DNA from 4 places in the Lysinibacillus sp. FSL K6-0057 genome. Region 1 is predicted to be linked to each of the others. Evidence: riboswitches for the same ligand, from Rfam matches in the RefSeq annotation. Region 1 holds a riboswitch; each other region holds the start of a gene.
What was found. Region 1 has a riboswitch for S-adenosylmethionine ahead of MHB40_RS08685 (YezD family protein). Riboswitches for the same ligand answer to the same signal wherever they lie in the genome.

Region 1 (7,691 bases):
ATTCGGTAGCTGTAGTGACATATACTGCTCATATTGCACAGGCTCTGGTAGCTGCAACGCCTCTTGCCACAGCTGAACGGTTGCCTGCATGTCCTTGACATAGAATTGGATGGATTCCATCGTTATAGCCTGTTTTACATCAATGGCACCACTTGCCTTTAGTTGAGCCAAACGCTCTTCATCTTCCTCCGCCCATTCAATCAAAAATGGAAAATCGATTGGAAGATCTGGCTTGCCAAAATGCAGTAGCTTCCATTCTACAACAGTGCCATCTGGTCTTGTTCGGCTACATGCATCTGGCCCATATACTTCATAGCCTAATGCTCGCAAGCGCCGACCCTCTTCCTCAATATTTTTTGTGCGCAGGGCAATTCGAGAAAATCCCTGGCGCTCTTGATCACGTTTAAACGTATAATGTAGGGAATATGGGTATTGTGCCGCTTGCTCAAATAAATCACGATCATAGATAGCAATTTGTTCAATATAGCTTAAGCCAAAGTAGCTTAACGTATTATAAGTCCCCCACATCGTGTGCTGCCCACCATTCACTGTATGGACATTTCGTTTATTGAAGAAAACCTTTATATTTTCTGGTGATTCCACTTGATGAACCAGATGATCAAAATATAAAGTCATGGCCATTCCCCTTTCTTTCCCCATTACCTTTACCTGTATGTTTGATTGGTTTAAAATTTACTCAAGAAAAGGAGTTACTAGTAGGATATGAAAAAAAGTTTCGTTTACCTACAAACTCCGTTCACTAATTTCATAAAGAGGTGATTTGAATGACAGATTTAGTAGCTGCTTTTAAATTAGCATTAGGTAATTATCCTACAGGCGTAACAGTTGTCACGACATGTCATGACACAAAACCTATTGGCTTAACCGTCAATTCCTTTGCATCTGTTTCAATCGACCCGCTCCTTATTTTGTGGTCACTCGATAAAAAATCTCAGCTCCATCCTTATTTTACGGCTGCGCCAAATTTTGCGGTCAATATTTTAGCGAGTGATCAAGAACATTTATGTACACTATTTGCAAGTAAAATCCCTGATCGCTTTGCACAAGCACAGTGGTCAACTTCCTCTTTTGGACTACCGATTTTACATGATACAGCAGCTAATTTACAATGTAAAACGTTTCAGCAAATTGATGCTGGCGACCATACCATTTTTATTGGGCAGGTAATAGACATTACAAATGCTCAAAAAGAGCCTTTACTTTATCATCGCCGTCATATCGGTCCTATACCAAAAAGCTTTTATAGCTAGCCTTTACACAAAAAAAGGGCCACTTGTAAGCAAAGGAAATCCTTCATGCTTATAGGTGGCCGTTTGACATAAGTTCTACTGAAATCATTGTTATTTTTTCTGCGGAAATCTCTGCTTTTCAAGCCTATTAATTTGCACAATCACACCATCTTGAATCGTAATATGCACTTCACCAAATTCAAGATTTTGAATCGCCTTCGCAATTGCCTCTAATTTCTTATCATCTACTTTTACCGACTGAGCCATACGATACACCCCTTCTTTTTTATCCTTATTGATCATAAAGAGGCCAACGCATCAAACTGATTGATAGCCCCTCCTATCTCTCAGACACCATCTGTTGGATTTGGCACCTGTTTTTCGGTTGCCGAGGCTTCATTGGGCCAAGTCCCTCCACCTCTCTTGATAAGAGTACTGCGTTTCTTGAAAATAATTCTATAATTCTGCTATAGGAATGTCAATACAAAATATTAGAAAACCTAGTTGAATACTATGCAATGTGAGAATTTTATAGACTATTCACACATAATCCTACCGTATTGTATGCTATGTCAGTATATCTAACCACAGAAGCAAAGAAAAAAACTGCACAGAAATATAGCCTCTGCACAGTTCTTGATTTTATTGTTCTTGTAAACAGGCCATTAAAGCTTGTGCGGTCTGTTGCTTCCCCATCACCTTGATTGGTTGGCCTTCAGCAGGCACGATCCAATGAGGCTCGTCCCCTCCGTATAAAGACTGGGAGCTATTTGCTACCATAAATTGAGCATTGGCTGTTTCCATACGCAGTCTTGCGCGAGCTAGCAAGAACTCCTCATCATCCGTCGCTTCGAGCTTAAAGCCTACTAATGTTACCTTTGGTTGCCAGCCCTTGATTTGTCCTAACACTTTTGGCGCCTTTTTAAAATGAATAATAGGTGGTTCGTCGGAAGGCATTTTCCCCGCCTCCTCCATTAAATTACCTGATTGATCATACACCTTGTCAATGACCCAATCAGAGCCAGCAGCAGCCATAATGACGATATCGACTTGTTGTTGGACAGCATGACACACCTTTTGTCCTAAATCCTCTATGCCTTCAAATTTTATCAATGTCATTTTGTTGTGGTTTTCTGGGAGCTGTGCAAAGTAACCATGCATATATACTACGTTAGCGCCAGCAGCCAGCGCCGCCTCTGCTAAATAACAGCCCATTGTGCCTTTTGATAAATTCGTATGCCCTCGTACACGATCCCATTTTTCAAGTGTTCCCCCACTTGTAATGAGTACGGTTTTGCCTTGTAATGTCCCCATACACTCACCTATTTTCTGAAATATATACAAATACTATTTTAACGTAATGTAAGGATATGCTTCAATAGCGACTATCGTAGGGAGCTGTTTTGTTCATTTAACCAAGCGCTTAAAATCTCTGCAAATTTCTTTGTAACGGGTGAAGCATGGTGTTTCATAGCAATCCCAATGGTGCGGTAGCCACCTTGCTTTAATGGAATCGCTTTCAATGTTGGTGGTAAATTTTGAATAACCAATTGGGGTAAAATACTAATCCCTAAATGATGTGAAATCATAGAAAGAATCCCTACCTCCTCAGAAAGCTCAAAGCGAATATTCGGCTTTATATGATATTGCTCTAATAGCACCTTGACATCATTTGTCCCTTTATAGGAAGTCATAATAAATGGCATATCCTCTAGGTCTACGATATCAATTTCTGTCTTATCAAATAAGGGACTTTTATCCGAAACAATACATAATAATGGGTCTTGTTGTAACTCAGTAAATTGATATTGCTCTGACTTTTGACCATTCAAGAACCCGACTTCTACTTCACCACTTAAAAGCCATTGTTCAATTTCATAGTAATCTCCCTCTCGTAACTCCACCTGTATTCCTGGAAATTGATTATCCATAATCCGAACAATTTCTGGCATCCAATTCGAAGAAATACTTGAAATTACACCAATTCGAACCTTACCACGTGTCACGCCAAGAATATGAGCTGCTTCCTGCTGTAATAATTCCTGCGCATCCAAAACCTGACGCATTGCCCTTAGCATCGTTTGTCCCTCACTTGTTAATGTTACACCTACACGACTTCGATGAATGAGAGCAAAGCCAAATTCTTTTTCTAAACTTGACACGGCATGACTCACAGCAGACTGTGTTAACCCTAGTGCATCAGCTGCTTTTGTAAAGCTTGCCACCTCTGCCACCTTTGTTAAAATCTCGTATTTAACTAAGCTCATCCGCAATCCCTCTATATACATGAATTTTTTTAATCCTATTCATTATAAACATTCGTTTTACTAATCACAATACAAGATATATAGTAATTTTTAGTATAAAAACTGTTTTAGTACACAGATGGTAGGTGAACATAATGAGTATCCAAGGAAAAGCAAATGTATTGATGGTTATTGTCACAATGTTTTGGGGGCTCTCTTATACCTTTATGGTCATGGGGCTAGAAACATTGGCAGTTTATAATGTGGTGGCATTGCGTTGTATCATCGCATTTTTCGTAGCAGGACTTATTTTTTACAAACGGATGATCAAAGTAAATGGTAAAACATTAAAATATGCGGCTATTCAAGGATTTTTATTATTCATTGTGTTCGCGTTAAGTTTATTTGGTTTACAGTCTACTTCTGCTTCAAATGCTGGCTTCATCTTGAGCCTAACAGTCGTGTTAGTGCCGATTTTCAGCAGCTTTATTGAAAAAAAATTACCTTCTCGAGCAGTTAGCTTTGCGATCATTTGTACGATGATTGGTATTACCGTCTTAACAGCACATGGCTCATTCACTTTCCATACAGGTGATTTATTAGTAGCAATTGCTGCGGTATGTTATTCAATTTATTTACTTTTAAACAGCTCATTCACACGAAATGTAGAATCCATTTCATACGGAATTTATCAGCTTGGCTTTGCTGGTATTTATGCGCTTGGCTTAACATTTCTATTCGAAACACCGACATTGCCAAATTCCACAACATCTTGGATTGCTATTTTAGGGCTTGGCATCATCTGTAGTGCGTTTTGCTTTGTTGGTCAAACTGTTGCACAACAGTATACTTCTGCTACACATACAGGTCTAATATTCTCCTTAGAGCCTATTTTTGCCGCTATGTTTGCCATGATGTTTATCGGAGAAGGCTTAACTATGAAATTAGCGATTGGTGGTAGCTTCATTCTTATTGGGAATTTAGTGGCTCAATTAGAGCACTTCCATGCCCTACGCTTTATCAAGAAAGACGCACAAGAAAAAGTCATACAATAAAACAGAGTGATCACTGGGATCACTCTGTTTTTCTCTTTATAAAAATCTTCTATATTGCTCTGCCTCTGCCATACGCTGTTGATTTCTTAAACGCTCCTCTTGCTCTTCCGCTGTCTCTGGATAGGTTTGAAGCGTATCAACATCATCCTCATGTTCTGCATATAGGACAATACTTCCTTGTTCTACAAGATGTGCATAGTAAGCGATTTGTCCCTCTGACAGATTAAATCGTTTTAAGCCCTCTGTAACAGCTGAGTCGCCTGTAAACCAAGATTTGAATTGGTCTACCCAATTTCCAGCCTCATGTGTTTGCACATCGGCATCCCATTTTACATCCTCAAACTGTTGGGGATCTCTCGCAATAATATGGATATCGTCTTGGTGATAACCTTCCATTCGCATATGCTCTAAAATGTGAAGCATTTCATCCCTTGTATGGGCCACCTCAATTTTTGGATTTTGTTCATTCATCATGTTCAATTCCTCCTAAGTTGTATGGCTTACTAGAAAATTACCCTCACGGCACACAAGCAAACCCGTTTTATGAAACTGTAATAATTGTTATGATGCCTTAAACTATGTTGCTGATTTGACATAAAGCGTTCAGGGCAGAAAAAAACATGCTAGAGAGGCTTTCTTCTCCAGCATGCTGAACGTTTCATTTTTACTTGTCAAGAAAGGCTTTTAACATCCATGTATGCTTTTCAAGAGACTGATACATCGCATTGAGTAAATCCTCTGTACGGTCGTCCCCTTCTTCTGCGGCTAGCTCCATTGTAGAATTCAAAGCTTTCATCAGCTTTTGGAAATCTGAAATTGTCGTTGCAACCATGTCCTCTGTCGTTTCATCACCTGTTGCTTCCTCTACATAGGATAGCTCTAGATGCTCTTTTAATGTCGCCACTGGCTTGCCATCCTTTGATAAAATACGCTCTGCTATTTCATCTAAATTCAGCGTTGTTTCATTATACAGCTCTTCAAATTTTGCATGCAGTGTAAAGAAGGCTGGCCCTGTGACATACCAATGATAGTTGTGTAGCTTTGTGTAAAGCACAGACCATGTGGCCACTAGCTTATTTAATTGTTTGTTTAAGTTTTGTGTCATAATCCATTTCTCCTCCAATATGTCTTGTTCTAGCCATTAGTATGAGTAATAAAAGATGTTGGCTATACACACATTGTTCCCGACCGACAATATTTCAAACATACTTCATGCGAAACGACCTTCAGTAAGAATATTGCAACTATTCTATGAAATTATTTCACTTTCCGAAATAGTTTCGTTATAATGAAATCACTTACATGTAAAGGGGTGTCCATAAATGAAAGTTTTACCATTACGAAAAGATGTTGCAGTAGAAGAAACTTGGGATTTAACAGATTTATTGAGCAATGAGGCTGATTTTGAACCGACCTTAGCACAATTAGTAGAAGATGCACTTAGCTTCGAGCAACAATACAAAGGAACAATTACCGATGCGCAAAAAGTAATCGACGTGTTAACAGCCTTTGAGGAGCTACAAAAAAGATTTGTTCCGATTGGCACATATGCAAGCTTAAATCTCGAAACAGATCGCACAAATGATGTAGCACAAATGCGTGCCGCAAAATTTGGTACAGCTATCGGAAAAGTCAGCAGTGCTCTATCCTTCGTACGCAGTGAGTTACTGGCATTGGATGAAGCTGTTTTACAAGAAGCAGCAACATCAAGCCCTCTTTACAAACGATATCTAGAGGAATTATTAAAACGAAAACCACACCAGCTACACCCTGAAGTGGAAAAAGCGCTAGCAGCATTCAGCCCTACATTTGACGCGCCCTATAAAACGTATAATACGACGAAATTAGTGGACATGGATTTTGGCGAGTTTGAAGCCAATGGTGAAAAGCATCCCCTTAGCTTCGTCCTGTACGAAAATGACTGGGAGTTTGAAGCAAATACAGATGTACGTCGTGCTGCCTTTGAAGCATTTTCAAGCAAGCTACGTGATTACCAGCATACAACGGCTCAAGTATATAACACACATATTCAACAAGAAAAAACAATGGCTGACCTAAGAGGCTTTAACTCTGTTATTGATTATTTACTATTTGATCAAGATGTCGATCGTTCTCTCTATAATCGTCAAATTGATTTAATTACAAAAGAGCTTGCCCCGCATATGCGTCGCTATGCAACGTTAATTCAAAAAGCCAACGGTATCGACCAAATGACATTTGCAGATTTAAAAATTGCGCTGGACTCTGATTATGATCCTAGACTATCGATGGCTGAGGCAAAAGAATATGTTGAAAAGGCATTAGCCGTTATGGGTGAAGACTATAATCAGTTAATGGATAGAGCCTTCAATGAACGCTGGATTGACTATGCACCAAACAAAGGAAAATCTACAGGGGCATTTTGTTCAAGTCCGTATGGTAGCCATCCTTATATTTTAATGTCATGGAATGAACAAATGAATGAAGTCTTTACACTTATTCACGAGCTTGGTCATGCGGGGCATTTTGCAAATACGTATGAACATCAATCTTATCTGAATAGTCGACCATCTTTGTACTTTATTGAAGCGCCATCAACAATGAATGAAATGCTGTTAGCGAATTATTTACTAACACATAATGATGATCTACGCTTTAAACGTTGGGTAATTTCCAATATTGTAGCGAAAACATATTATCATAACTTTGTTACACATTTACTAGAAGCTGCCTATCAACGTAAAGTATATGAATTAATTGATGCTGGAGAGGCAGTTAACGCAACCATCCTCAACCAATTAAAACGCTCTGTGCTGGAAGATTTCTGGGGTGATACAGTGGCTATCTCTGAAGGTGCTGAACTTACATGGATGCGTCAGCCACACTATTATATGGGCCTTTACCCATACACATATAGTGCAGGGTTAACCATCTCAACACAAGTGTCTCAACGTATTTTAAAAGAGGGCGCTCCAGCTGTTGAAGATTGGCTAGCAGTGCTACAGGCTGGCGGCACAAAATCACCAGTGGAGTTAGCACAAATGGCAGGTGTTGATATCACGACTGACCAACCGCTTCGTGATACAATTGCCTACATTGGCCATTTAATTGATGAGCTTGAACGTCTGACAGTGGAAATCGAAGCCGTTCAGCAATAATTT
Region 2 (7,691 bases), 2.4 Mb from region 1:
GGCGCTCGCCCACAGGAAAGCAAGTAGACTGCAACGGAAATCCATTTCTACCTTTCAATTGACTGTTTTGTTTTTCAACACTAAGGAGAGCTATTTCACTGATGAAATAGCTCTATTTTTGCTAAATTTGTAAAGGGTTTAACGTAATTTTCAATGAAAAAAAGATTATACTGTAGAAAGAACTAAAAATAGGGGCGGTTACTATGAAAACAGTTGTTGTTTTAGGCGGCGGAATTACAGGACTATGTACAATGCATTATTTACAACGTCAAGTGAAGGAGAATAATTTAGATGTTCGTCTAGTGCTTGTAGAAAAAAATACATATTTAGGAGGCAAATTATATTCAGCACATGAACAAGGTTTCATCATGGAAACAGGTGCTGATTCTATTGTAGCCCGTCATCAAGGCGTTATGGAACTCGTACAGGAGCTTGATTTTGAAGCGGAGCTAGTTTACAACGAAACAGGTATTTCTTATATTTATACGAATAATGAGTTACACGCTATACCAACAGATTCAACATTTGGTATACCGATGAGTTTGGCATCCTTAGAAGAAAGTACACTTATTTCAGAGCAAGGAAAAAAAGAAGCGTTAAAGGATTTGACATTACCTAACAACGGCTTCACAAAGGAAAGTTCAATAGGAGAATTTTTAACTTACTATTTAGGGGAGGAACTGGTGAAAAATCAAATTGCACCAGTACTTGCAGGTGTTTATTCAGGAGATTTACATCAGCTTTCCATTGGCTCTACTTTACCGTATTTAATTGATTATAAGAATAATTATGGAAGTATTATTAAAGGATTTGATGCGAATCGTGAGCAATTTGTTAAAGCAGCGAACAAAAAATTTATATCCTTTAAAAATGGTTTATCTTCTTTAATTGATCGACTTGAACAAACATTATCAGATGTAGAAATCATCAAGGGCGTTACTACTCTAAATGTTCAAAAACAAGATAAAAACTACACAATTTCCTTAGCTAATGGTGAAAATATTGAGTCAGATTATGTCGTTTTAGCATTACCGAATGATGCTGTTCAAAATCTACTACAGGATGAATCTTTAAACCGCTATTTTGACCAATTTACGACAGCGTCAGCCATTACCATCTATTTAGGCTTTGATGTGCCAGACTCTAGATTGCCAGCAGATGGAACGGGCTATATTGTTTCGCATAATTCGGATGTTACTTGTAATGCAGCAACCTGGACGAGTCGTAAATGGAAGCATACATCGAAAGAACATAAATTACTTGTACGACTCTTTTATAAGAGCATCAATCCAGCCTATGAGCAACTACGTGCCATGACGGATGAAGAATTGGCAGCTGTAGCTTTAGAAGACGTGAGGAAAAGCCTAGGAATTGAGGAACAGCCAACAGTTGTGAATGTAACAAAATGGATTGATCAAATGCCTAAATATGATCTAGCTCATCGTGAAGCGTTACAAGGATTACTACAGGAATTACATGAAAAGTATCCACATTTATCGATTGCTGGGTGCTCATATTTTGGCGTAGGTATCGGTGCTTGCATTCAAAACGGGAAAAAAATTGGTGAAGAGCTTGCGAAGGAACTTGCCAATTTCTAAGGTTTTAAGTGGAAAAAAACTTTGTTATGTGAAATAGTCTTGACTCATTCGTCAGTAAACGATATGATTCTTTTAATTATTTAAAAAATTCATACTTAATTCTTATCAAGAGAAGCAGAGGGACTGGCCCATTGAAGCTTCAGCAACCAACTTTATTGTCAGGTGCTAAATCCAGAAGACCGTTGAGTCGAAGATGAGAAGGAACAACAATGATGAATCGTTAAAGCCTTCTTTTTTTATGAAAGAAGGCTTTTTATTATATAGAGACATAGGAAGAGAGGCTAGTTTTATGGGATTGCTTGAAAGGTTAAAAACGCATGTATTGACAGCAGACGGTGCAATAGGCACAGTGCTATATGGCTATGGATTGGAGTATTGCCATGAGGAAATGAATGTTCAGAGACCTGAGTTAATTGAAAAGATTCATAGAGAATATATTGCAGCTGGTGCTGACATCATTCAAACGAATACGTACGGTGCAAATGCCATTAAATTAGCTCGCTATGGATTAGAATCACGGGTCCAACAATTTAATGAAGCGGCTATTACCATTGCAAAACGAGCAGCGGCAGATGGCGGTCAATTTGTCTTAGGGACAATTGGAGGTATTCGAGGAATTCGTAAAAGTGATGCAACATTAGATGAAATATTAGCGACAGTTGAAGAACAGGCAAATGTTTTACTTGCAGGAAATCCAGACGGCCTTTTACTTGAAACCTATTATGATTTTGAAGAATTAACTGCAACCTTAAAGATGCTACGTGCCAAAACAAATTTACCGATTATTGCACAAGTATCTATGCATGAGCCTGGTGTTTTACAAAATGGAATGTCTTTAAATAATGCCCTGCATGAGCTAGAAACACTCGGTGCAGATATCGTGGGTGTCAATTGTCGACTAGGTCCACATCATACGATTCAAGCATTTGAAGGTGTAGAACTTCCTAACAAGGCATTTATGTCTGCCTATCCGAATGCCTCACTTCTTGACTTAGAAGATGGACGTGTCGTTTATGAATCAGAATCGGATTATTTTGGTCGAGCGGCTGTCGAATTACGTGATCAAGGCGTACGCTTAATAGGGGGCTGCTGTGGTACGACACCGAAACATATTGCAGCAGCAAAGAAGTATTTAGAAGAGTTATCACCGGTTCAGGAAAAGCATGCGAAACCTGAAAAGATTGAGATTGTTCGTGAAGCAGAGCCACCAAAGTATGAGCCTCTTCATGAAAAAGTAAAACGTGAACGCTCTGTCATAGTAGAATTGGATACACCTAGACATTTAGAGATTGATGGGTTCCTTGAAGGAGCAAAGCAACTGTATGATGCAGGTGCAGATGTAGTCATGATGGCAGACAATTCACTGGCCTCTCCACGTATTAGCAATATTGCAATGGGAGCATTGTTAAAGAGTACACATGGTGTACGCCCACTAACACATATTACATGTCGAGACCGTAACTTAATTGGTCTACAATCGCATTTAATGGGATTAAATGCTTTAGGTATTCATGATGTGTTGGCCGTTACAGGTGATCCAACAAAAGTTGGAGATTTCCCAGGTGCGACAAGTGTTTATGATGTATCTTCAATGGAGTTAATCCAATTAATTAAGCAGTTAAATGAAGGGGTTTCTTTCTCAGGCAAGCCACTTCGTAAAAAAGCAAATTTTTCAGTTGCTGCTGCATTTAATCCAAATGTCCGTGTGTTAGATCGTGCTGTGACACGCTTAGAGAAGAAAATTGAGCATGGAGCAGACTACTTCATTTCTCAACCAGTGTACACGAAAGAAAAAATTGTAGAAATTTATGAGGCAACAAAGCATTTACAAGCACCAATTTACATCGGCATTATGCCTGTTACGAGTTATAAAAGTGCTGAGTTTTTACATCATGAAGTGCCAGGTATCAAATTATCCGAAGATGCCTTAGCAAGAATGAAGGCATGTGGGGAAGATAAGGAACGGGCAACATTGGAGGGAATTGCTATTGCCAAAGAATTAGTAGAAGTGGCTGCGCAATATTTCAATGGTATTTACCTTATTACACCGTTTTTACGTTATGATGTGACCCTAGAGTTGATGAAATATATAGAGCAATTGGATGAACAGAAAAAAGGAGTAAGTATACATGGCTAAGCACTCGATTGAAGAGCAACTAGAGAAACGTATTTTAATTCTTGATGGCGCAATGGGAACAATGCTACAAAACGAAAATTTATCAGCAGAGGATTTTGGTGGCGAGGAGCTTGATGGCTGTAATGAAAATCTTGTCCTTACTAGACCTGATGTCATTGAGAAAATTCATCACAAATACTTAGAGGCAGGCGCAGATATTATTTGTACAAATACATTTGGTGGGACGCCTCTTGTGTTAAATGAATATGATCTTGGCGCAAAAGCCGAAGAAATTAATAAGCGTGCAGTGGAAATTGCTCGCCAAGCAGTGGATAGTTATTCGACATCGGATTGGCCACGTTTTGTCGCAGGGGCTATGGGACCAACAACAAAAACGTTATCAGTTACAGGTGGTATTACATTTGATGAGCTAGAGGAAAATTTCTTTGTACAGGCAAAGGCATTAATTGAGGCAGGAGCCGACGTTCTGTTATTAGAAACAAGTCAGGATATGCTCAATGTCAAAGCAGGCACCCTAGGCGTAAAGCGTGCTTTTGAGAAAACTGGGAAAGAACTACCAGTCATGATTTCTGGAACAATAGAACCAATGGGTACGACACTTGCAGGGCAAACAATTGATGCCTTTTATATTTCAATCGAGCATATTAAACCATTATCAGTTGGCCTAAACTGTGCGACAGGACCAGAGTTTATGACAGATCATATTCGTTCATTAGCAGAGCTTTCAACAGGCTATATTAGCTGTTACCCGAATGCAGGCTTACCAGATGAAGAAGGATGTTATCATGAATCACCAGAATCGCTATCGCAAAAGTTAAAAGGTTTTGCAGATAAGGGTTGGCTTAATATTGTAGGTGGATGTTGTGGAACGACTCCAGCTCATATTGCAGCCATTCGCGAGGTTTTAAAAGATGAACAACCTCGTCAATTACCTGAAAAAACACATGGTCATGCGGTATCGGGAATCGAACCCTTATTGTATGACGATTCTATGCGTCCGTTATTTATCGGGGAGAGAACAAATGTTATCGGCTCTCGTAAATTTAAGAATTTGATCATTGATGGAAAGTTTGAGGAGGCAGCAGAGATTGCACGTGCACAAGTAAAAAATGGCGCACATGTTATCGATATTTGTTTAGCCAACCCTGATCGTGATGAATTAGCCGATATGCGTGGATTTATGCAGGAGGTTGTAAAAAAGGTTAAGGTGCCTCTTGTGATTGACTCGACTGATGAAAAGGTTATTGAGGAAGCGTTAAAGTTTTCTCAAGGGAAAGCCATCATTAACTCTATTAATCTTGAGGATGGTGAAGAACGATTTGATGCAGTAATGCCACTCGTGAAGAAGTACGGAGCCTCATTGGTAGTTGGAACCATTGATGAGATAGGAATGGCCGTTGATCGTCATCGCAAGCTTGAAATTGCTGAACGTTCCTATAAACTATTAACTGAGAAATGGGGACTTGCACCGGAGGATATCATTTTTGACCCGTTGATGTTCCCTGTAGGAACTGGGGATGAACAGTATATTGGTTCAGCCCTTGAAACGATTGAAGGCATTCGTCTCATCAAAGAAAAATTGCCGCAGACATTGACGGTACTTGGCGTAAGTAATATCTCATTTGGTTTACCACCAGTTGGCCGTGAAGTACTGAATGCTGTCTATCTCTATCATTGCACACAGGCAGGCTTAGATTATGCCATTGTGAATACAGAGAAACTGGAGCGTTATGCATCCATTCCTGAAGAGGAAATTAAACTTGCAAATGACTTGCTATTTAATACAAATGATGAAACATTAGCTGTGTTTACAGATTTTTATCGTGATAAAAAGAAGGAAAAAACGGAAGCGGATATTCCGAAAACGGTTGAAGGTCGTTTAGCTTACTATATATTAGAAGGTACCAAAGAAGGCCTAATAGAGGATTTAGATGCTGCACGAGAAATCTTTGAGGCACCGCTGGATATTATTAATGGCCCTTTAATGGAGGGCATGGCTGAGGTAGGTCGATTATTTAATGATAACCAGCTCATTGTAGCGGAGGTTTTACAATCAGCAGGTGTAATGAAGGCCGCTGTTGCTCATTTAGAGCAATTCATGGAGAAGGATGAAGAGAGTGCTGGTAAAGGGAAAATGGTACTTGCTACCGTAAAAGGTGATGTCCACGATATTGGGAAAAACCTTGTTGATATTATATTAAGTAATAATGGCTATAAGGTTGTCGATTTGGGCATTAAAGTAACGCCTGCCCAATTGATTGAAGCGATTCGTAAGGAAAAACCAGACTTTATTGGGCTGTCAGGTTTACTAGTGAAATCAGCGCAACAGATGGTCATTACTGCTCAGGATTTTAAAGAGGCGGGGATTGATGTACCTATTTTAGTTGGTGGAGCTGCACTTTCTCGACGTTTTACTGAAACAAAAATTGCAGATGAATATGGCGGTCCTGTTATTTATTCAAAGGATGCCATGCAAGGCTTAGAGCAAGCTAATTTATTAATGGGTGAGGGGACACGTGCAAATTTCTTAGCAGAAATTGAAGAATCCCGTCAAAAACGTTTAGAGGCTGATGAAAAAAGAGCTGCTCGTCCTGCAAAAGAGGTAACAATAAAGCCTGTACGAACAGTAAAGGGAGCGCCAGTATTTTTACCAGCCGATTTACGACGTCATGTAAAAAAAGACTACTCCGTATCGCATTTATATCCTTATGTTAATATGCGTACATTACTGGGACACCATTTAGGCTTGAAAGGGCAAGTTCAGCAATTGCTTGAAGCGGGCGATTCAAGAGCAACAGAGCTAAAGGATTTAGTAGATGATTATTTAAAAAGTGATCTATTAAAGCCATCAGGTTTGTATCAATTTTTCCCTGCTCAAGCAGATGGTGATGATGTCGTTGTGTATGATCCGGCTGATAGTAAGATAGAAATTGAACGTTTTACCTTCCCTCGTCAGCAGGTTGAACCATTTTTATGTCTTGCAGATTTCTTAAAAACAGTAGAGAGCGGTGAAATGGACTATATTGCGCTCATGGTAGTAACAGCAGGTCAGGGAGTTATGGCTAAAGCTCGCCAGTTAAAAGAGGATGGGAAATTCCTTGAAAGCCATGCCTTACAATCGACTGCATTAGAATTAGCAGAGGGCTTTGCTGAACGTATGCATCAGGAAATTCGTGACCAATGGGGCTTCCCTGATGCAACAGATTTCACTATGAGAGATCGTTTTGCAGCAAAATATCAGGGACAACGTTTTTCATTCGGTTATCCTGCATGTCCTAACTTGGAGGATCAAGAAAAACTATTCGGCTTATTAAAACCCGAGGATATTGGCGTTCATCTTACAGAAGGCTTTATGATGGAGCCAGAAGCATCTGTATCTGCAATCGTTTTTGCTCATCCTGATGCTCGCTACTTCAATGTTTAAGACATAAAATAGGAGGAGATAGATAGTCAATGCCATGACTGTCTATCTCTATTTCATTGCGGATGATGACAATTTGGTTAAGGGAAGTGAGCAGGATGATTCGATTCATGGAAGAAAAAGATATACCTGAGGTTTTGGACATCTATAATGATATTATTTTAACAAGCAAGGCGGTCTATCGATATGATATACAAACTTTAGATGAAAAAGTACAATGGTTTAAGGAGCAACGAGTATTAGATAATCCTTTGCTTGTATTTGAGGAAAATGGGCTTGTCGCTGGCTTTGCTACCTATAGTCAATTCCGTCCTTATCCAGGTTATCAATATACAATGGAGCATTCTGTCTATGTGCATAAAGAGCATTATCAAAAAGGGATTGCGACAAAGCTTATGCACAAGCTGATAGCGATTGCTGAAGAAAATGGTGTGAAAACGCTTGTCGCTGGCATTGATGGAGAAAACATTGGTAGTATTAAAGCACATGAAAAATTAGGTTTTGAATATGCGGGAACAATCAAAAATGCAGGTTA
Region 3 (7,691 bases), 2.2 Mb from region 1:
CGATTAAAGAAGGTAAATTCAATGATGAAATTGTACCAATCGAAGTGGAACAGCATTACGTAGACGATAACAATAAACCACAAGTAAAAAAATTCACATTTAGTATGGATGAAGGTGTACGTCCAGGTACATCAGTTGAAGGTTTAGCAAAACTGCGTCCAGCTTTCCATGTAAAAGGCAGTGTAACAGCTGGTAATGCCTCCCAAACTTCTGATGGTGCAGCAGCCGTACTAGTAATGGATCGTGAAGAAGCTGACAAGCAGGGACTGACACCAATGGCAAAATTCCTAGGCTTTGCAGTTGGTGGTGTACCTCCTGAAGTAATGGGCATCGGCCCTATCGTGGCAGTGCCAAAAGCATTGGAAATTGCAGGTTTATCCATCGATGATATTGATTTATGGGAAATCAATGAAGCATTTGCTTCACAGTCACTAGAGGTTGTACGTCATTTAGGCATCGACCAAGATAAAGTCAATGTCAATGGTGGAGCGATTGCATTAGGTCATCCACTAGGCGCAACGGGAGCTATTTTAACATTAAAGCTGATTCATGAATTAAAGCGTCAAGGTAAAAAATATGGCGTCGTGACAATGTGTATTGGTGGCGGTATGGGCGCTGCTGGCGTATTTGAAATTTTATAATTTTAGCTAGATCAGCTTGAGGTGTACTGTTTACGGTTGCCTCCGAACATTGTATACATCAAGCTTTTCTATACATGATCATTAGGGGAATCAACTAACAAAACGATATATTGGGAGGAATTTATCATGACTGAAAAAACAACTGATTTCATTAAAGGCGGCGGATTTCTTATTGAAGATGTGGAATTAGATCGTGTATTTACACCGGAAGATTTCACTGACGAGCATAAAATGATTGCTAAAACAACAGAGGAATATGTGGCAAATGAAGTCTTACCAGTAGTTGAAAATTTAGAGCACCATGAATTTGAGCATTCAGTGCGTCTCCTAAAAAGTGCAGGCGAATTAGGCTTACTTGGAGCAGATGTACCTGAAGAATACGAAGGGCTTGGATTAGACAAAGTTTCTTCAGCTTTAATCGCTGAAAAAATGTCTGTTGCAGGTGGTTTCTCTATCACACATGGTGCCCATGTTGGTATTGGGTCATTACCAATTGTTCTATTCGGTAATGATGATCAAAAGAAAAAATATTTACCTAAGCTTGCTTCAGGTGAATTAATCGCTGCTTATGCATTAACAGAGCCAGGCTCAGGTTCTGATGCTTTAGGTGCAAAAACGACTGCGAAATTAAATGAAGCTGGCACACATTATATTTTAAATGGTGAAAAGCAATGGATTACGAATGCAGGCTTTGCTGATGTATTTGTTGTTTACGCAAAAATTGATGGCGATAAATTTTCTGCATTTATCGTAGAACGAGCATACACTGGTGTTTCAGTAGGCCCAGAAGAGAAGAAAATGGGGATTAAATCATCATCTACTCGTACATTAGTATTAGAAGATGCGGAAGTACCTGTAGAAAATCTATTAGGTGAAATTGGTCGTGGTCATGTCATTGCGTTCAATATTTTAAACATTGGTCGTTATAAACTTGGCGTGGGCACAATTGGTGGATCTAAACGTGCATTGGAGTTAGCTATTCAGTATACAAACCAACGTCAGCAATTTAAAACAAAGCTTTCTGATTTCAATCTGACAAAAGAGAAATTATCAACAATGGCTTCTCAATTGTATGCTTCAGAATCATTAAACTATCGTACTGTTGGTCTATTTGAAGATCGCTTAAGCCAATTAAGCCTAGAAGAGCAAAAGCAAGGAAAAGTGATTGCAGGTGCAATTGCTGAATATGCTATTGAATGCTCGATTGCCAAAGTATTCGGTTCAGAAACATTAGACTATATTGCAGATGAAGCAGTACAACTTCATGGCGGTTATGGCTTTATGGCTGAGTATGAGGTAGAGCGTATTTACCGTGATTCTCGTATTAATCGAATTTTTGAAGGCACAAACGAAATTAACCGCATGATAGTACCTGGTACATTTATGAAAAAGGCACTAAAAGGTGAGCTTCCTCTATTACAAGTTGCTCAAAGTTTACAGCAAGAGCTGCTCATGCTAATGCCAGAAGATATCGGTACAGAGCCGCTAGCGCAAGAAAAATATTTAGTGAAAAATGCGAAGAAGATTGCGGTATTAGCTGCAGGCTTAGCAGCACAACGCTTTGGCGCAAAACTTGATCAAGAGCAAGAAGTATTGGTGAACATTGCCAATATCGCTAACCAATTATTTGCGATGGAATCAGCTGTCTTACGTACAGAAAAGGCAATTGCTCGTGACGGCGCTGAAAAAGCTCATCAAAAATTGCTATACACACAAATCTTCTGCCAAGAAGCATTCGCAGAAATCGAAAAAGAAGCAAAAGATACAATTCTTGCTTCAGCAGATGGCGATGCAGCCCGTATGACATTATCTGCACTGCGTAAGCTAACGCGCAATAATCCATACAATTTAATTGCGAAGAAGCGTGAGGCTTCAGTTAAACTAATTGATGCTGAAAAATATATTGTTTAATAGCGCACACCTAGCCTAGCTATCTGCAAAAGATAGCTAGGTTTTTTATATGCGATGGATAGAAGTGCAAAATTGGTGGATAGAATCGTAAAAGAGACGGATAAAAATGTGAAACTGATGGATAAACTTACAAAAAAGAGTGAAGTTCACCATTGAAAACAACGATGATGGTATACTACAGAAAAAGACAGAAGAGGAGCATTGTAATGACGATTCAATTTTTCCATTATCCGAAATGTACAACATGTAAAAAGGCACAGAAGTGGTTAAATGAGCATGAGGTTTCCTATGAAGAGGTACATATCGCAGAGCAACCGCCAACTAAGGAAGAATTAACAGCTATTTGGCAAGCTAGTGGACAGCCTTTGAAGAAGTTTTTTAATACTTCTGGTATGAAATATCGTGAGCTTGGCTTAAAAGACAAGTTAGGGGAAATGACTGAGGATGAACAGCTTGAGCTACTTGCTTCCGACGGTATGTTAATTAAACGTCCCATCGTCACAGATGGAAAAAAAGTTACTTTAGGTTTTAAAGAAGCAGATTTTGAGCAAGCTTGGAAATAACGTATTTAACCTTGTATTTATAGGAGAAGTATGGCAAACTGAAAGTGAATATATTACATATTTATGGAGGGGTTTTTTGCATGAGCACACCTAAAGACTTACGATACTCTGAAGAACATGAATGGGTAAAAGTAGAAGATGGAAAAGTACGTATTGGTATTACTCACTTCGCACAATCTGAATTAGGAGATATCGTATTCGTTGAGCTTCCACAAGTTGGCGACGAAATCAAAACAGATGATCCATTCGGTAGCGTAGAATCAGTAAAAACTGTTTCTGAATTATACGCACCAATCTCAGGTACTGTAGTTGAAGTAAATGCAGATTTAGAAGATAGCCCAGAATTCGTTAATGAATCACCATATGAAAAAGCATGGATGATCGTTGTTGAGCCTGCTGATGCATCAGAAATTGAGAAACTAATGACAGCAGAGCAATACGAAGAAATGATCGCTGAATAAGACAAGCCATAATCAAAAAACGTCGGAAACTACCGGCGTTTTTTGTTATATAATGACTTATAAGTGGGATCTCTAAATGGAGGTGGCGTAATGTTCGAGGGAAAATGCTTGATAGTAGAAGGACGCTCAGATAAGCTACAAATTGAGCCTATTTTAAATGAGAATGTTACAATACTATGTACGAACGGCACAATTGGTGTGCATCAATTAGAAGAACTACTTGATCCCTACGAGGGCTGTGAGCTATTTACTTTTTTTGATGCAGATACTTCTGGTGATAAGCTACGTGCATTAATGGACAGACATTATCCAGAAGCTGAGCACCTTCGTACAATGCCAACGTACAAGGAAGTAGAGACAACACCAAGAAAAGTGTTAGCAATGATTTTACTGCGTGCACATTTCTCAATCCATAATGAATATATTTTGTAAGGTTGCGTGAAAAATGGAAGAATGGTCAACAGAGCAGTGGGCAGCGGCCCAACAGTCGGGAGAGACAGCTGCATTTTATTTATATACACCAATGTGTGGAACGTGCGCAGTGGCATCCAAAATGATGTCCATTATTGAACAATTACTGCCACAGCTACAAATTGGCAAAGCGAATATCAATTTTTTGGAACACATAGCCTATGAGCATCAAATTGAAAGTGTTCCATGTCTACTCATCAGTGATGGCGAAAAAGTGACAGAAAAGATTTATGCTTTTCAATCCGTACCATTTTTATATGAATTGTTAAAAAAATCAATTGACTGAACTTTACTAGCGTGGTAAAGTATCAAATATATTACTAAAACATTAAATATATCGAACTCTTATGAAGAGTGGCGGAGGGAAGTGCCCTATGAAGCCCGGCAACCATCACAATGTGAAAAGGTGCCAAATCACCCAAAGATTTTTCTTTGAAAGATGAGAGAACGGTTTAACGTATAATACGTGACCCCTTCTACTTGTCTGTGAGTGAAGGGGTTTTCTATATGAGAAAAGGAGTATTCGCTATGATCCAGCTTCAAAATATTACAAAGAAATACAAAACAGCAAATGGCGAATTAACGGCAGTCAAAGACGTCAACCTTACCATCAATAAAGGTGAAATTTTTGGCATTATCGGCTATAGTGGCGCTGGTAAAAGTACCATGATTCGTTTATTAAACGGTTTAGAGAAACCGACAACAGGAACAGTAACGGTGAACAATCAAGAATTTTCATCGATAAAAGGGCAAAAGCTTCGAGCAGCTAGACAAAAGGTAAGTATGATTTTCCAGCATTTCAATTTACTTTGGTCGAGAACAGTGGCTGAAAATATTGCTTTCCCTTTAGAAATCGCTGGTTTTCCAAAGGCTCAACGTGAAGCACGTGTAAAGGAATTAATTGCACTTGTAGGCCTAGAAGGACGTGATAAGGCATATCCATCCCAGCTTTCTGGTGGACAAAAGCAACGTGTAGGGATTGCCCGTGCATTAGCGAATAATCCAGAAGTTTTACTATGTGATGAGGCGACATCGGCACTCGATCCTGAAACGACGGATGCCATTCTCGATTTACTCGTTGATATAAATGAACGCTTAGGCTTAACAATCGTCCTGATTACACACGAAATGCATGTCATCCGCAAAATTTGTCATCGTGTAGCGGTGATGGAGGCAGGCGAAATTGTGGAACGTGGTGAGGTATTACAAGTCTTCCAAGCACCACAAGCGGCCATTACCAAAAAGTTTGTATCTCAAATTACAGACACAAAGGAAACACAGGATACGGTGGCACAAATCAAAGCAAACTATCCAACTGGACAACTTGTCAAACTGATTTTTGTTGGTGAAAAAACAGAACAACCTGTTATCTCACATCTTGTGAAACAATTTGATGTAGAGGTAAGTATTGTTCATGGTAATATTTCACAAACAAAAAATGGTGCATACGGTACACTGATTGTGCAAATTGATGGCTCGAAGACAAACGTGGCTGAAGCCCTTCGTTATTTAAATACAGTCGAAGTACAAACGGAGGTGATTGCAAATGCTAACTAATCTCTTTCCGAATGTAGACTGGGAAAATATGTGGCAAGCTACATATGAAACATTGTATATGACAGCTATTTCTACAGTTGTGACATTTATTCTTGGGTTAGCCATTGGTATCATTCTATTTTTAACTAGTCCCAATCAGTTATGGGCAAATAAAATCGTTAGCTTTTTAACAGGATCACTCGTTAATATATTCCGCTCCATTCCATTTATCGTATTAATTATTTTATTAATTCCATTTACGAAGTTTTTACTTGGTACAATTCGAGGAGCTAATGCGGCGTTGCCAGCATTAATTATCGGTGCAGCACCATTTTATGCTCGTATGGTATTAATTGCGTTACGCGAAATTGATAAAGGTGTTATAGAAGCAGCCCGTTCAATGGGGGCAAAAACTTCTACAATTATTTGGAAAGTATTGATCCCTGAATCATTACCAGCTTTAATTTCTGGTATCACTGTAACGGCTGTTGCCCTTGTAGGTTATACTGCGATGGCTGGAATTATCGGTGCAGGTGGTCTTGGTAACCTAGCGTTCCTAGACGGCTTCCAACGAAATCGCCAAGATGTGACATTAATGGCAACTATTTTGATCTTAGTAGTCGTATTTATTATTCAATGGATTGGTGATTTATTTACTGAGAGAATTGATAAACGCTAGAAAGAAAATTGAGGTTATTCCGGTTCTTACCGCTAACATATTTTAAACAAATAAAAGGGAGTGTCATAAATGAAGAAGTTATTAGCAGGATTATTTTTATCAATACTTGTACTAGCATTAGCAGCTTGCGGTACAGATAAAAAAGAAGACGAAAAATCAGCATCTGGCGATCAAACAGATAGTAAAGAAAACGTAACATTAAAAGTAGGTGCTTCTAATACACCGCACGCAGTTATTTTAGAAAAAGCAAAACCGATTTTAGCTAAAGAAGGCGTCGACCTTGAAATTGAAACGTATACAGATTATGTTCTACCAAACCAAGATTTAGAGTCAAAAGAAATTGATGCAAACTATTTCCAGCACATTCCTTACTTAGAACTACAAATCAAAGACAATGGCTATGATTTTGTCAATGCTGGTGGCGTTCATATTGAACCAATCGGTATTTACTCAAAAAAATATAAAACGTTAGAAGACCTACCTGAGGGCGCAACAATTTTACTTTCTAACTCAGTATCTGACCATGGTCGTATGCTGTCATTATTAGAAGCTAAAGGCTTAATTAAATTAAAAGAAGGCATTGATAAAACAGCAGCAGAATTAAAAGATATTGATGAAAATCCTAAAAACTTTAAATTCGATGCAAATACTGCACCAGAAATGCTTGTACAAATGTACGAAAATGATGAAGGCGATGCAGTACTGATCAACTCTAACTTTGCCATCGATAACGGTCTAAACCCAATCGAAGATGCGATTTCTCTTGAAGATAAAGAATCTCCATATGTTAACATCATCGCAGTACGTGCAGGTGATGAAACAAAACCTGAAATTAAAAAATTATTAGAAGTATTAACATCTAAAGAAATCCAAGACTTCATTTTAGAAGAGTGGAAAGGTGCAGTAGTACCAGTTAAATAATTATCCAGACTGTAGACAAACTCAATGAATTTTGAGTTTGCCTGCAGTCTTTTTCTTTTACAATGAAATATAATAAAGCCGTTGATTTTCACTACGGGCGGATGCTTTCCGCGGGCGGGGTCGAGCTGCTTCCCTCGCTTCCCTCAGTCCAGGATCTCGATTTTCCCGCAGGAGTCGCCACCCCATAGCCGTGTCCTTAAGAAAATATCAGACATCCTATGCCAGATTTTCGTGTGTTTATCTTCTGTTTAAAATGGGTATTACACAAGGAGTGAGGGAAAAATGGCCTCACTAAATAAACTATACAAATTATCCATCCAAATATTGGGTTTACATCGACTTTTAAGAAGTTTTGCGTTTTTTACACTTTAGGCAAAATGACGAAACGTTTCGGGTGAGCGTATCGAAATAGACATATAGCTGTTTTTTCGAATGCCACATACTTTTTAAAAGTCGATTTATTTGTTTCGCAATCAACCGGACCGTCTTTCTTTCACTAATCCTCCGT
Region 4 (7,691 bases), 810 kb from region 1:
ATCGATAGATGGTCAGGAAATGATTTATGGTCACTCTCCATCCACGCAAGAGACGGCTTTTATCACCAATGATCCTGTCCATATTTATTTATTAGAGGATTATATTTGGCATGATGTGCTCATCAATCGTCTGGTAAAACGGGATGATCAGGAGTTAGAAGACTGGATTGCTAAGGAGCGAAAAGCTTTCTTCTTGGAATAGTCGTATAAGGGAAGGGGAGTAACGTGAAAAAGATCGTGTTGCTAGGTTTAATGAGTTTACTAATGTTAGGAGCATGTAACGCTACACCAGCTGCTGATCCACTAGCGATTCATGAGCTAACTGTTGTCCCCGACAATATCCAAAAAAATATTGTTTCTAATGACAGAATACAACTATTGCATGAAAATAATGCTTCATATTACCTCGTCTATTATTCAAAGGGGAATGTGTTGGCAAGTATTACGGCTGAGGGAAATAGGCTTATCATCCAGCTAGAAGAAGGCAGCGAGCAAAGGAAAGAGGCTCAGCCCTATGTTTTTCAAATCAACGTCAAGAATCCTGAGCTTGATACCATTGATTTGCGAATAAATGGCCAGAGTACACCAATCAATCGCATGACCATAATGTGAAAAAAGAAACCGAAATCCCTCTAGATGAGATTTCGGTTTCTTTGCATGATGTCTAATAAAAGACTTTGTCTACATTGTATTTAGAGCGGAAAGTATTAATCGCATATGTTTCGTAAATTTCACGTTCCATTGGATCTTCTACTTCATAGACTTCAATTTTGAACACTTCATCACGATGGTTTTTCATCGGAGATACATTGTCCTCGAAATGTTTTTTTATACGTTGACGAATTTTACGTGCTTTCCCAACAAACAATAGCTCATTCTTGTCATTATAGAATAAGAAAATGCCGCCTTTATCACGTGTGATTTTATGGAAGTCAATAAAACCGAAGTAAGGTGTGATTTCCACATCACCTGGTTTTAAATCTTGTTCACGTTGACGGATTACTAGATCTGGTTTTGGAAATTCAATTTTAATCAAACTATTCACGTTCCTCTCTCTTACTAAAAGTATATGGTAACATAATTACGGCATGTTTACCATAAATTTTAAATGTAGAAACACCACATATAGCAAGCTTAGTGTACATCAAATGAGCAAGGAACATGCACATGAATCACAAAATATTCTATGAATTATTGATATTCTAACTAGTTCATGTTACAATTCAAGATAATTAAATAATCTTATCAAGAGAAGCTGAGGGATTTGGCCCGATGACGCTTCAGCAACCTCTAACAATTGTTAGAAAGGTGCTAATTCCAGCAAAGGATTTTTTCCTTTGAGAGATAAGAGTGGACGTGAAAAAATCCTTCTCATTCTATCTCGTATGGAATGAGGAGGATTTTTTAATTTAGTTGCATTCTTTGCAAGCAAGGTTTGCTAAAAAAAGAGAGTGATTATAGAGAGGGGAAAGCAAGATGCCAATTAATATTCCGAAAAATTTACCAGCTGGAGAACATTTACGTGAGGAAAAAATCTTCGTCATGGAAGAGGATCGAGCGAAAACACAGCAAATCCGTCCATTAAATATATTAATACTAAATTTAATGCCTGAAAAAGAAAAAACAGAGCTTCAATTACTACGTTTATTAGGGAATACACCACTGCAGGTGAATATTACCTTTTTAAATACGGCCACACATGAGTCGAAAAATGTGAGTAAATCTCATTTGCAGCTATTTTACACAACGTTCAACCAAATTCGTCACCGACGCTATGATGGCATGATTATTACTGGGGCACCTGTAGAAAAAATGGCATTTGAAGATGTCAACTATTGGCAGGAAATTTCAGAAATTATGGATTGGTCTAAAAAGAATGTGACATCCGTGCTACATATATGTTGGGGGGCACAGGCTGCATTGTATCACCATTATGGCATTGGAAAGGTCGAGCTTGCTGCTAAATGCTCAGGCGTCTATTCCCATGTAATTACAGATTTAACGGTGGATTTAGTGCGCGGCTTTAGCGATTTATTTACTGCGCCTCATTCTCGCTATACATCTGTTTCCATTGACGAGGTTCGCAATCATCCAGACCTACGATTATTATCCTATTCAGAGGATGCAGGGGTATTCATCGTACAATCAAAAGATAATAAAAATATTATGATTACGGGGCATCTGGAGTATGATGCGACAACACTAGCCGATGAATATAGCCGTGATGTGGCGAAGGGCATAGATATCGATGTTCCTGTGAATTACTTCCCGAATGATGATCCGAAACAAGAGCCGATGAATACATGGCGTGCCCATACGCATTTATTATTCTCTAACTGGTTGAACTACTATGTCTACCAAGAAACACCATACGAATGGGATTTTGTAGATGAAATCGAATATCATATCTAATTAATAAAAAGTCTAATTTCTTTTCTAAACGTAGAAGAAATTAGACTTTTTGATTTTCCTTCGTTGTATCCTGTTGGGGTGTTTCGGTATTTTGAGCCTTAGATTTACGATTTCGAATAACTGCCACAATCAACAAAAGTATGGGTAATAAAATGGTGAAGATAAAGGAAAAGATAGGCCAAATTTCATTATTATAATTAGTAGAATGCACAATATCTGGATGAACAATTTGAGAAAGTCCAATGATAATGATGCCCATCGGTAAAATAAGCGGACGATGATCCTTGATCTTCAAAATTTGGGCAAGGCCAACAACGGTCGTATAGAAATACATAAATGTGCGAATATAAATAGACGAAATCCACATAAATGCCATAATAATTTCAATACGCTGCAAAAAATTCCCTATGGATATTCTTTGCGCTAAGGCATAGCTGGGAAATGTCCTAGATGCTGTGTTTTCAGGCCCTAAGACAAGAATCGATAGGACAATCAACGTAATTAAGACGACACCACCAAGGATGGTCCCAATATATAGCCCTTTCTGTGCAGATGGCTGTACATTGACGCCAGCGGGATATAGCATCAATAACACGAGTAATGGAAAGGAAAAGATACTCATAAAGCGTGCAATACTATAAAACATAGATGTTTTGGTTGCTTCTAGTAGAGGCTGAATATTCTCAAATGTAATTTGAGGGGTAATACAAACGACGAAAAAAATAAAGATAAAGATAAACAACGGAAAGAGAATTTCTGCTGAACGGGCAAACGTCTCTATCCCTAGATACGCGGCATACATAATAATGATACTGAACAGTAGGGCGAATGCTAATGTCGGTGTTTCTGGCATAACTTCGGTTTTCATAAAAATACCAATAAAATAAAGTAACTCTCCAGTGGAGAAAAAGGTGAGAATGAGAAAGCAAATGGCTGTGATTTTCCCAAAAAAACGACCAAGAATTTTTTCATTCGCCTCTATAAAATTAAGAGAGGGTGTTTGATTGGCAAGTGTTAAGAATAACTTTATGACCAGTAAACTAAGCACAACACCAATGCTTGCTGCAACCCAAGCATCTTGCTTAGCAGCGCCCGTAATACTTGAAGGGATAATTAAAATTGCTGTACCGATAGAATAGAGGAAGGTAACGATTGTAAACTGTCTTGAACTAATGATCTCTTTTTCCATCTAGCTACCCTCCGTTTCTCAGTCCATCTTTTTATTTTGTGAATGACACAATGTAATCCTTAATTGGTGTGAAGATAAAGGTAATTAAATCTAATGGGCTTGGAATATGGACTTTCAGGGCAATGGCCATATTTAAAGCAGTTCCAATGAGTAGCAAAAAGGAGAAGACAATAATGGTTTTTTTATCCTGTTGCTTTTTGAACTTTGGAATAAATAGAAGTGCAACGATGATTGAGATGATCAAGATAGCTACAGCTAGCACCATTTCATTACTCCTCCTTTGGCTTGTTTAATAATGAATTTTGCATCGTACCCAATCCTTGTGTTGTTACCTTCACGTGAACAGCCACTGGCAAATCGGGAAAGAGGGAAGCCCACTCATCCTTGATTTTTCCCCACTGCTTTGCATCTGCACGATGTAGGGCATCACCAAAACCAAAAACATCGATTTCATATTGCTGTTGCATTATCTCTAATGTTTTTTCAATGCGTTCATCGATACCCTGGGCTGTTTTTTTATTAACGTAATCAATCGATTTATTTTTGGTGAGATTGATATCACATTCGACCTCTCCAACATTCTGCTCAACATTAATATGAACATCGATTTTCGGCTTCCCATTTTTAAATGACCCTTTCACTTTTGTAGTGGATTGGGTGATTTCCGTAGATAAAGTCCCTTTATTAGGACAGGCGATGATTTCAATCGTACTTTGAATTTTGTCGTTAAGAAAGCTAATGCCTTTGCTTTCACCCTCGGATAGCAGCCCCATATATTTATCCCCTTTAAAGACTGCTAAGCCCGCATATTGTAACAGCACAGGTGTTTTAACACGTTGCACATTTGTTTGATCTACCCCTAATTTCTTATCGCCATGAACTTCAATAGCAGAAATTAACGCCCCTTTATGCTTGTTGCTTAATGTATTGACTAATTCATCAATATTAACTGCTATTGTGGAGCCCCAAGCTCTCTCAGAGACATCGAGGGAATTTAACATTTTATTAGCTGGAACCTTTTCGATGGGTGTTAATACATTTAATACTTCCTTCGCTGTCGCTTCATGAGACATAATGACATCGAAATCCTTACGAAATTCATGGTCCCTTACAATTAAATCGAGTGCATCACTGATTCCTTCTTTCGCGAGATCTTCTCCTAAAACAACCACTTGAAGATGGGCAAAATAAGGCTTTCGTGCAGCAAGGGTCGTCATTTTTCGAATGGCCTCAAAGATGGTTTCGCCTCTAGAATGATAGCTAACAACAGGAGAGCGCTGAGTGGAAGCTTGTCGCACTGAAACTTCACTAGGATCGACAATTTGAACCGTAATTTCATATTCTTCGTCTATTTTGTCAATGCCCAGTGCTACGACAATGGCTAGTTCATTTAATTCACGCTTACTCCAGCAACCACTTAACAGTAAAGTGAGGATACATAGTAAGCAAATCCATTTTATTTTTGCCATATTCCATTCCTCATTTATCCAGTAGTTATTTCCTTCCTTTTACATTGACATAGTTATGGCCTCTAACAATATTTTTTTGATTGACTAAACGAGGTCGTGTAAGTAACTTTCTACGCGGAAACAGCACAAAGGCATCCTTCTGATCCTGTAATATTAACGGTGCAAAAGGGCTTAAATAAGGTACACCAAATGATCGAATGCTACATAAATGAAGAATAATGACCATAATGCCAAACATGACACCAAATAAACCAAACATAGCAGCTAAAATCATTAATGGAAAACGTAGCACACGAATGGTATTCGATAAGCCATAGGCAGGGAATAGGAAGCTACAAATCGCCGTTAAGGCCACAATAATGACCATTACAGCCGAAACAACGCCTGCATCAACTGCTGCCTGACCAATAACTAATGTCCCTACAATGGACACAGCTGGCCCGATTGTTCTAGGCATCCGTAGCCCAGCTTCCCTTAGTACCTCAAAGGCAATCTCCATAATAAGGGCTTCGACAACAGCAGGGAAGGGTACACCTTCTCTTTGCGATGCAATACTAATCAACATAGGTGTTGGTAGCATTTCTTGGTGAAAGGTGGTAATTGCAACATACAAAGACGGTGCTACTAACGCTAGACTGATACCAAAAAAACGCAAGATACGTACAAGTGAGCTAATCATCCAATGCTGATAATAATCTTCTGCTGATTGTAAAAAGGATGTAAATAACGCTGGTACAACTAAAACAAAAGGTGTGCCATCAACGAGAATCGCCACTTTGCCATCTAATAATTCACCTGCGATGACATCAGGACGTTCGGAGTTGTAGATGGTTGGAAACATAGAATTTTTTGAATCCTGAATAAAATCCTCTATATAGCCGCTTTCCAGTATGCCGTCGATATTAATGCGGTCTAATCGAGCTAATACCTCTGCGACAATTTTGTCACTGGCGATGCCATTTATATACATCACCGCCACATCTGTTTGTGTCACATCACCGATAACGCGTGACTTTATCCAGAGATTGGGACTTTTTATTTTGCGACGGATGAGCGCAGTATTGGTACGTATGGTTTCGGTAAAGGATTCCCTCGGTCCACGAATAACAGATTCAGTCGATGGCTCTGTGACAGCTCGATCCTTGGCACTTCTGGTACTTGTCACAATCCCCTCAGCAAAACCGTCTAATAAAATAACCGTTTCACCATTGAGGATAGCATTGTAAAGTGTTGTAAAATGCTCGATATTCGTCACATCGCCTACCGTTAGATAGGAATTCCGTACATATTGGTTAATCGTTGTTATCTCAATATCTTGTTCTTCTTCAATATTTGCCATCAGTTTATCGATAACAGAATCAGAAATAGTGGTTTTATCCGATAAGCCATCGATGGAAATAATAGCGAGGTTATGGGGAACCGCTTCTCCAATCGTAATTTCGCGTATGATAATATCATTACTATGCCCTAGTGACTGTTGAATGATTTTTATATTTTTAGATAGGGAAGTATACAACAAATCGTTCGTTGTATGGGATGGGGAGGTCTCGATATTGTTGGACATGGACATATGTTTTCCTCCTCAAATGGACGTTCATTATCATTAGAGTGGACAATTTTTTTGAGAGATAAACGAAAAGGGGATGAAAAATTAGCTAATTGCGGTTAAATCACGTACTGTGCAACAATCGTATGCGAGTTTTTCAAGTTGTCTCGGAAAATTGTTCTGTACTAAATAAAAAAACAGTCTATCCTTTCATGGGCTGAAAGGATAGACTTGTTTTATGTACGATAGTCGTATTGTAATTCATCTTTACTTGTATCAACGTCAACATGTAAATTGTGATCGTTAAAGAACCAAAGATCTTTCTCGTCAATGTAATAGATGACGTCATCTATTACTGTCTGCACACCTATGGCAATGGGTTCCTCACGTGTCATGCCGAGTGAAAAGCCTTCATGAAACGGACTAGAGCCACCGTAGCGTGCATAAAAGCGAATTGTATCGCCAGGTTCAACTTCCATTTCATGTTTGAACCATTGTAGGGCTTCATCTGTCAATGCAATGTTCATTTCAAATGCTCCTCTCTTCCTACAGCCATTTTACCTTTGGTTCGGTGCCGTTTTTAATACGTGCAATATTGGCACGGTGGCGATAAACAATAAAGGTAAATAAAAAGGCTACCAAGATGCCTAATGCAAAGTCACCTGTAATAAAATAATAAACGATTGCATAAATAAGCGCTACTAAAGCGGCTATCATCGATGTTAAGCTAACGATTTTTGTGATTTTTAATGTCACAATAAAGGTAATAAATAGTAGGACAAAGAGAGGCCAAGAATAGCCTAATAATACACCCGCAGAAGTTGCCACGGCTTTCCCACCTCGGAAGTTGGCGAAGATCGGAAACATATGACCGATCACAGCGACAAGACCAAGTAATAAAGAATGAAGTGTACTGTCAGAGAAAACGGGAAGTGTCACGAGTAAGACAGCGGCTGTCCCTTTTAAGACATCCATCACCGTAACAACAATACCTGCCTTCTTCCCTAACGTTCGAAAAGTATTGGTCGCACCAAGATTACCGCTCCCGTGTTCACGAATATCGGTATTATAAAAA

Region 2: linked by a shared signal. The riboswitch ahead of MHB40_RS22335 (bifunctional homocysteine S-methyltransferase/methylenetetrahydrofolate reductase) and the one ahead of MHB40_RS08685 (YezD family protein) in region 1 are both predicted to bind S-adenosylmethionine.
Region 3: linked by a shared signal. The riboswitch ahead of MHB40_RS19865 (methionine ABC transporter ATP-binding protein) and the one ahead of MHB40_RS08685 (YezD family protein) in region 1 are both predicted to bind S-adenosylmethionine.
Region 4: linked by a shared signal. The riboswitch ahead of metA (homoserine O-succinyltransferase) and the one ahead of MHB40_RS08685 (YezD family protein) in region 1 are both predicted to bind S-adenosylmethionine.

Annotation. Positions count from the first base shown of each region.
Region 1 is NZ_CP152047.1:1,832,578-1,840,268, reverse strand. Features, by position in the region: gene MHB40_RS08695 (VOC family protein) at 1-636, opposite strand, end outside; gene MHB40_RS08690 (flavin reductase family protein) at 786-1,271, shown strand; gene MHB40_RS08685 (YezD family protein) at 1,362-1,553, opposite strand; SAM riboswitch class I at 1,588-1,683, opposite strand; gene MHB40_RS08680 (phosphopantothenoylcysteine decarboxylase) at 1,893-2,564, opposite strand; gene MHB40_RS08675 (LysR family transcriptional regulator) at 2,636-3,517, opposite strand; gene MHB40_RS08670 (DMT family transporter) at 3,652-4,551, shown strand; gene MHB40_RS08665 (general stress protein) at 4,588-5,025, opposite strand; gene MHB40_RS08660 (DNA starvation/stationary phase protection protein) at 5,216-5,656, opposite strand; gene pepF (oligoendopeptidase F) at 5,874-7,688, shown strand.
Region 2 is NZ_CP152047.1:4,461,144-4,468,834, reverse strand. Features, by position in the region: gene MHB40_RS22340 (protoporphyrinogen oxidase) at 204-1,598, shown strand; SAM riboswitch class I at 1,698-1,798, shown strand; gene MHB40_RS22335 (bifunctional homocysteine S-methyltransferase/methylenetetrahydrofolate reductase) at 1,888-3,735, shown strand; gene metH (methionine synthase) at 3,728-7,159, shown strand; gene MHB40_RS22325 (N-acetyltransferase family protein) at 7,255-7,691, shown strand, end outside.
Region 3 is NZ_CP152047.1:3,985,046-3,992,736, reverse strand. Features, by position in the region: gene MHB40_RS19895 (acetyl-CoA C-acetyltransferase) at 1-641, shown strand, start outside; gene MHB40_RS19890 (acyl-CoA dehydrogenase family protein) at 768-2,552, shown strand; gene MHB40_RS19885 (arsenate reductase family protein) at 2,759-3,115, shown strand; gene gcvH (glycine cleavage system protein GcvH) at 3,196-3,576, shown strand; gene MHB40_RS19875 (hypothetical protein) at 3,667-4,008, shown strand; gene MHB40_RS19870 (thioredoxin family protein) at 4,022-4,333, shown strand; SAM riboswitch class I at 4,390-4,493, shown strand; gene MHB40_RS19865 (methionine ABC transporter ATP-binding protein) at 4,576-5,604, shown strand; gene MHB40_RS19860 (methionine ABC transporter permease) at 5,594-6,262, shown strand; gene MHB40_RS19855 (MetQ/NlpA family ABC transporter substrate-binding protein) at 6,332-7,183, shown strand; gene MHB40_RS19850 (IS4 family transposase) at 7,526-7,691, opposite strand, start outside.
Region 4 is NZ_CP152047.1:2,640,946-2,648,636, reverse strand. Features, by position in the region: gene MHB40_RS12985 (helix-turn-helix domain-containing protein) at 1-202, shown strand, start outside; gene MHB40_RS12980 (hypothetical protein) at 226-612, shown strand; gene MHB40_RS12975 (nucleotide excision repair endonuclease) at 665-1,036, opposite strand; SAM riboswitch class I at 1,240-1,351, shown strand; gene metA (homoserine O-succinyltransferase) at 1,477-2,412, shown strand; gene MHB40_RS12965 (endospore germination permease) at 2,453-3,601, opposite strand; gene MHB40_RS12960 (hypothetical protein) at 3,633-3,866, opposite strand; gene MHB40_RS12955 (Ger(x)C family spore germination protein) at 3,871-5,070, opposite strand; gene MHB40_RS12950 (spore germination protein) at 5,096-6,640, opposite strand; gene MHB40_RS12945 (HesB/YadR/YfhF family protein) at 6,853-7,143, opposite strand; gene plsY (glycerol-3-phosphate 1-O-acyltransferase PlsY) at 7,163-7,691, opposite strand, start outside.